Regions from separate parts of the Bordetella genomosp. 11 genome, predicted to be linked through region 2. Evidence: predicted binding sites of a transcription regulator. Region 2 holds the regulator's gene; the other holds the start of a gene.

Region 1 (3,375 bases), on a different contig from region 2:
TTGCGCGCGGCTACCTCGCCCAACCAGGAAGGCGACCGCACGGGCGGTATCAACCGCATCTTCGGTTCTGTCTACGCGGTGCGGCGCTTCGGCAAGCGGGTCAAGAAGAAAAGCAAGCCGCTCTACTACATCATGAAGTGGGCGGTCGTGCTGGCGATCATGGCCTGGATCTTCTGGCCCTGATGCCATCTTCCGCGCCGGCCTTGCGCCACGTTTTCATCACGGGCGCCAGCAGCGGCCTGGGCCGCGCCCTGGCGCGGCATTACGCGGGGCGCGGCGCGCGCGTGGGGCTGGTAGGGCGGCGCGAGGATGCCCTGCGTGAATTGGCGTCGACCTTGCCCGGCGAGCACTCCTGGTACGCGATGGACGTGCGCGACCGCGCGGCGCTGCATGCGTCGGCGGCCGATTTCCTTTCGCGCTGTGGCGGTACGGTGGATGTGGTGATCGCCAGCGCCGGCATCAGCGCCGGCACGCTTACCCAGCAAGCGGAAGATTTCGACGTCTTCCAGTCCATCGTCCAGACCAATCTGCTGGCCACGGTCGCCACCTTCGAACCCTTCATCGCCGGCATGCGCCGGGCGCGGGCAGGGCGGCTGGTGGGCATCGGCAGCGTGGCGGGGGTGCGGGGATTGCCCGGAGCGGGCGCCTACAGCGCTTCCAAGGCAGCGGTGGCCGTGTATTGCGAAAGCCTGCGCACCGAGCTGGCGCGCGACGGTATCCGTGTGGTCACGATCGCGCCGGGGTATATCCGCACGGCGATGACCGAGCACAACCCCTATCGCATGCCCTTCCTGATGGAAGCCGACGATTTCGCGGCGCGCGCCGCCACGGCCATCGCCCGCGGGCACAGTTATCGAGTGATTCCCTGGCAGATGGGCGTGGCTGCGAAGCTGATGCGGCTGCTGCCCGATGCGCTATACGATCGCCTGGCGCGCAACGCGCCGCGCAAGCCCAGGCAAGGCGGGCCGCGATAAGACAGGCCGCGGCGGCATGGACCCTGCCGCTTATGGCGCCTATACGATGTCGTCGGCGGCCAGCGCCGCGATGTGCGTAACGTCGCCCCAGCCCATGACGTGCCAGCGCCTGTTGTCCACCGCCAGCCGGTTGACGCCCGCGTTCAATAGCGCCGCGTCGCGCGCATGCGTCAGCGGTATGCCGTGGGCGTGGCGCCAGACGATGTCCAGTACGCCGCCGTGGGTGAAGACCAGCACCCGTTCCTCGCCATGGCGTTCCGCGATGTCGTCGATGGTGGCGACGATGCGGTTATGGAATTGGCGCAGCGTTTCGCCGCCATCCAGGGCGCGATCGGGTTCACGGCTTTTCCAGGCGGCGGACGCCTCGGGCTGTTCGACATCCAGCCGGTCCATGGCGATGCCTTCCAGCACGCCGTAGCAGCGCTCGCGCAGGCCGGGTTCCGGCCGCACCCGCAAATCCAGCCGTGTCGAGACCGGCTCGGCCGTCTGCAGGGTGCGCTGCAGGTCGCTACTGTACAAGGCGTCGAAGGGGCCGTTGCGCGCGTCCTGCGCCAAGCGCTCGGCCAGCAGGCGGGCCTGGTTCAGGCCATGGGCATTCAGCGGCGTGTCCTTCCATCCCTGGAGGCGGCGCGCCCGGTTCCAGTCGGTTTCTCCGTGGCGGATCAGCCAGATTTCTGTCATGGCAAAGGAAAGCGTTCGAGGAATAGGAAGCTTGCGGCAACCGCCATGCGGCGGGCGCCGAAAACCCGATAGTATCCGCGAAAAAACCCGCGCCCGCCGTTCAGGCCGTGGTCACGCCCTTGGCGGCCTGGACCTGTTGCTCGATCAGCGCCGAGATCTGCGCCTGCAGCGTTGCCGCCTCGGCGTTCAGCGCCTGCAATTGGGGGGCCTTTTGCTCATCGGGTATCGAGCTGGCCTGCAGGCGCTGGATCTGCTGCAGCACCTGGCGCAGCTGCCGTTCCAGCTGCTTGATCGTCTGGCTGGTGGCGTCGTCGCCGCCGCTGTCGCTGGGCGCCGGGGTAGCAGACGCCGATCTCGCCTGGAAGTTCGTGCTGGTGCGCTGGCCGCCGGCCGAGGGCGTGCCATTGCCGCCCGCTGTGGACGCATCGCCGTTCAAGGCCGCTTTGCCGTCGTCCGGCGCGGTGCTGTTGTTCTGCAGCGCGCGCGGTCCCAGCAGCGTCGAGCCGTAGGCGGACGCCAGTGTGGAAGTAATCACCGAAATCGTCATGTCCGTTTCCTGGGAAGATGGCATGACCCGAGCCCCGCGCACGCCGCCTTCCGGTCGGCGTCGGCCGGCCGGAAGGCGCCTGCCGGCGCACGCCAGGACTGGGTCCGTCGATCTCACGTCGACGGCGGTCCGCCATGGATGAGTAACGGCACGCTACCCTAAAAACTTGAGCCCCGATAAACTTGCGGCCGCCTTGTATACATAACCGAGGGGAAGGTATGTCCGGATCGTATTTCCCGCGCTGGCGCCTGGTGCGCGATATGGCGCCCGGCGCCGTGATGGCGCCCGATGAACGCTTGCCCTGGCCCAAGACCGTCGCGATGGGCCTGCAGCACGTGGTCGCCATGTTCGGCTCCACCGTGCTGGCACCCTTGCTCATGGGGTTCGACCCCAACGTCGCCATTCTGATGTCCGGCGTCGGTTCGCTGATTTTCTTTGTCTTTGTCGGGGGCCGGGTGCCGAGCTACCTGGGCTCCAGTTTCGCCTTCATCGGCGGGGTGATCGCCGTGACCGGCTATGCCGGCGCCGGCCCCAATCCCAATATCGGTGTCGCCCTGGGCGGCATCATCCTCTGCGGGCTGGCCTATACCCTGATCGGTGTGCTGGTATGGACGGCCAGCGCCGGCACGGGCGGCGGCGCGCGCTGGATCGAGGCGCTGATGCCGCCGGTCGTCACGGGCGCCGTGGTGGCCGTCATCGGCCTGAACCTGGCGCCGGTCGCCGCCAAAGGCGCCATGGGGGCATCCGGCTTCGATGCGGCCATGGCCGTCGTGACGATACTGTGCGTGGGCGGCATCGCGGTGTATACGCGCGGCATGCTGCAGCGACTGCTCATCCTGGCCGGATTGATACTGGCCTGCATCATTTATGCGATTTGCGCCAACGGTCTGGGGCTGGGCAAGCCGATGGATTTCTCCGGCGTGGCGCACGCGGCATGGCTGGGCCTGCCGCATTTCGCCACCCCGGTATTCCAGGCCTCCGCGATGGGACTGCTGATACCGGTGGCCATTATCCTGGTCGCGGAAAACCTGGGCCACATCAAGGCGGTCAGCGCCATGACCGGGCGCGACCTGGATCGCTACCTGGGACGCGCCTTCGTCGGCGACGGTGTCGCCACCATGGTCTCGGGCGCGGTAGGGGGGACGGGCGTGACGACTTACGCCGAAAACATCG
Region 2 (3,375 bases):
GTTGGCGTCGGTGCGGCCGGTGATGTCGTCGGCGTGCATGATCACGCCGCCGCCCACGTGCACGTCATTGCCGGCAGCCGCGGTGGCCGAGGCAGCGACCGAGCTGCTGGAGTCGAACTGCAGCGAGTTCGTAGCCGAGTTGTACGTGGCGCTGTACAGCGTGCTGCCGCCGTCCTTCGACACGTACAGCTTGTTGGCGTCGGTGTCGTCGACATAGACGGCCCAGGTGCTGCCGGTGTTCGTGTCGGTGAAGCTCAGGTCGGTCACGCTGACGGTGGCCGGAGCCAGTTGCGTGGTCGCCGTCGTGGTGATGTTGGTCGTGTCGACCGTCTTGGTGACGTCGAACGTGCCCAGGCCCAGCGTCGAAGCGTTGATCTGCTTCAGGTTGATGTCGATGGTCTGGCTGTCGTTGGCGCCAACCTGAATGCTCAGGCTTTGGTTGGAAGCCAGGACGTTCACGCCGTTGAACTGGGTCTGCTGCGAAACGCGGGTGATTTCGTCCAGGCGCTGCTTGATTTCAGCCTGGATCGAGGACAGGTCCGACGACGAGTTCGTGCCGTTTTGGGCCTGAACCGTCAGTTCGCGGATGCGCTGCAGGTTGTTGTTGATTTCGTTCAGGGCGCCTTCCGTCGTTTGCGCGATGGAGATGCCGTCGTTGGCGTTACGAGCAGCCTGGGTCAGGCCGTTCACGTTGGCGGTGAAGCGGTTTGCAATCGCTTGACCGGCGGCGTCGTCCTTGGCGCTGTTGATACGCAGGCCGGAGGACAGGCGCTCGATCGCAGAGCCCAGGGCCGACTGCGAGTTGTTCAGGTTGTTTTGAGCAACCAGCGAGAGGTAGTTGGTGTTGATTACTGCAGCCATGAATAGCTCCCAAGAGAGAAAGGCTTCTTCAAACCGGGCAGCCAGGCCGCCCTGCGGGCACGGAATCGTCCACCGGAGGTGATGGCCGCATGCCGCGCCGCTGACTGGGTAACGGCAAGCTTCAGTAAACCTTTAGGGTGATGGACAGCGAAAAATTTCCGACTGTCGCGTCGGCGCCTGCAAGACAGCCCCGCGGATGGGCTGACATGTATTGCAATGAATATGCAGGCCCGGTGCAGCCCAGGGGGGCGGCTGTTTCAGGCGACGTAGGCGATACGGACGTCGTCCGGCAACTGCTGCCAGGCGCCATCCTTCAGCTTGGCGCGTAGGCGCGACATGGCTTGCGAGCGCAGTTGGCAGATGCGCGCCTCGGTGACGCCCATGACGGCGCCGACTTCCTTCAGGTTCAATCCCTGCTCGTAACACAGCGATAACAGCAGCTTTTCGCGGTCGGGCAGGGCGTCGATGGCCTGCGCCAAGGCCTGGCGGAAGTCGCTGGCAAGCAGACTATCGAGGGGATTGGCGCAGGTGCCGCTTTCGGCGGCGCCCGCGGCCCAGTCGCCGTCCCGGGCGTCGGCGCCGTTCTCGCTGCCGAAGTCCTCGTAATGGACGATCTGGGCGCCTTGGGCGTCATAGAGCAGCTGGTGGTATTCCGCCAGGGGCAGATCGAGGTGCGCGGCGATTTCCGCTTCACTGGGCGGGCGCATCAACTGTTGTGTCAGTTGCGCCACGGCCTGGTCTATGCGCTTGGCCTTGCTGCGCACGCTGCGGGGCAGCCAATCCTGGTTGCGGAGCTCATCCAGCATGGCGCCCCGGATCCGCGCGGTAGCGTAGGTCTCGAACTGGGCGTCGGCCACCTCCTGGTAGCGACGCGCCGCATCCAGCAGGCCGATCATTCCGGCCTGTATCAGGTCGTCCAGTTCCACGCTGGCCGGCAGGCGTGCCAGCAGCTGCAGGGCCAGCTTGCGCACCAGGGGCGCATATTCAGCCAGGCGATCTTCGGAAGGGGACATTGCGGTCGGCTAGAAGGTTGGAGCGTCTCGTCACCACATTTGCTTTGTTGCCTGTACGCGACATGTTCAATTGTTACGAAGCGGCGGAAAGCATCCAAGGTGTACCCACGTTTCAGCCTGCATTGTGCGGTTTTCGGCCCAGTTCATTGGCACAAAGACACAAGCTTTCTAATGCTTGTTTACGGAATTGCCTTACACTCTCAAAAGTCTTTGTTGCTATATATGTCCCATCGGTGCGATATTTCACGAATGACAAAGATTTGTCATGCCTGACATACAAAATGACATTGCACATGGTAAATTGTATGACTTGTGGGAACAAAAGAAATATTTTGAGATTTATTGCATACGTATAGTAACCAGATCCGGCGCGCGGGCCGGCTGGCCCAGGACAGAACTGTAATAGTGACAAGGGATATCCGATGAAACAGCCTGAGAACACGTTGCTCGCCGACATTCGCGAAGTGAACCTGTCCTACCTGCTCCTCGCGCAGCGCATGCTACGCGACGACTATGCAGCGTCCATGTTTCGCTTGGGCTTCAGCGAGCAAGTGGCCGACATCCTGATGCGACTTTCCCCGGCACAACTGGTCAAGCTGGCGAGCTCGAGCTCTTTGCTGTGCCGCTTCCGCTTCGACGATTACAGCCTGCTGTCCGCCCTGACGCACGACGTCCTGGGCGGCGCGTTGCAGCAGGCACACGCCACGATTCTGCTGGCCAAGCAGCCGGTCGAACAGTTGGCCTGATCCTTCTTATCCTGCGACGGTCATGGCTATTAGAAGCGTTTCCCAAGAAGCCGACGAGATTCTGCTGGCCAGTGCCATGATCAGTCTCGGCGCCCGTCTCCAGGTCCTGGAGTCGGAAACCAGCCTGAGCCACGACCGGCTCGCACGGCTATACCGCGAGATCCGCGGCTGTTCGCCCCCGAAGGGCATGCTGCCGTTTTCGGTGGACTGGTTCATGACCTGGCTGCCGAACATCCATTCGTCGTTGTTCTACAACGTTTACAAGTTCCTGAACGAACATACCGGCAGCAAGGGCGTGCGGGCCATCATCGATGCCTATCGCCTGTACCTCGAACATGCCGGCGTGACCGATGTGGAGCAGGGCGAGCCCGTGCTGAGCTTCACCCGGGCCTGGATGCTTGTGCGGTTCTTCGACGGCAAGATGCTGCAGCTGTCGGAATGCCGCCAGTGCGGCGGCCATTTCATCGCCCACGCGCACGATCCGCGCGCCGATTTCGTCTGCGCGATCTGCCGCCCGCCCCCCCGCGCCGGAAAGACCCGAGCGGCGGCCAAGGAACGCGCCAGCCGTCGCGCCGTTCAGCCTCCTGCTGCCGCGGTCGATGCCATCGGGATATGAAGGACCACCGGACCGGGCATGCCCGGTCCATGCGCGTGCGGGGCAAAGCGCCGGGCGGCGGCCCGGCGTTCCCGGATCGGCGCCGCTCCAATAACCCCAAATGCCCCTGAAAATTACCCGTAAACCGCGCTTTCGCGGC

The links. Region 2 encodes FliA, which starts transcription of late flagellar genes. Its sites were predicted from a motif close to CTAAAGTTTNNNNNNNNNNNGCCGNTA; they were not measured.
Region 1: CAL28_RS29690 (FlxA-like family protein) is a predicted target of FliA. The motif match lies at 2,346-2,372, and genes of this name have one in related genera.

The regions. Positions count from the first base shown of each region.
Region 1 covers NZ_NEVS01000002.1:122,681-126,055, forward strand. The annotation lists gene lpxO (lipid A hydroxylase LpxO) at 1-183, shown strand, start outside; gene CAL28_RS07110 (SDR family oxidoreductase) at 204-974, shown strand; gene CAL28_RS07115 (histidine phosphatase family protein) at 1,014-1,655, opposite strand; gene CAL28_RS29690 (FlxA-like family protein) at 1,756-2,202, opposite strand; gene CAL28_RS07125 (solute carrier family 23 protein) at 2,421-3,375, shown strand, end outside.
Region 2 covers NZ_NEVS01000004.1:1,109,911-1,113,285, forward strand. The annotation lists gene CAL28_RS12580 (FliC/FljB family flagellin) at 1-861, opposite strand, end outside; gene CAL28_RS12585 (RNA polymerase sigma factor FliA) at 1,119-1,874, opposite strand; gene flhD (flagellar transcriptional regulator FlhD) at 2,297-2,620, shown strand; gene flhC (flagellar transcriptional regulator FlhC) at 2,643-3,236, shown strand.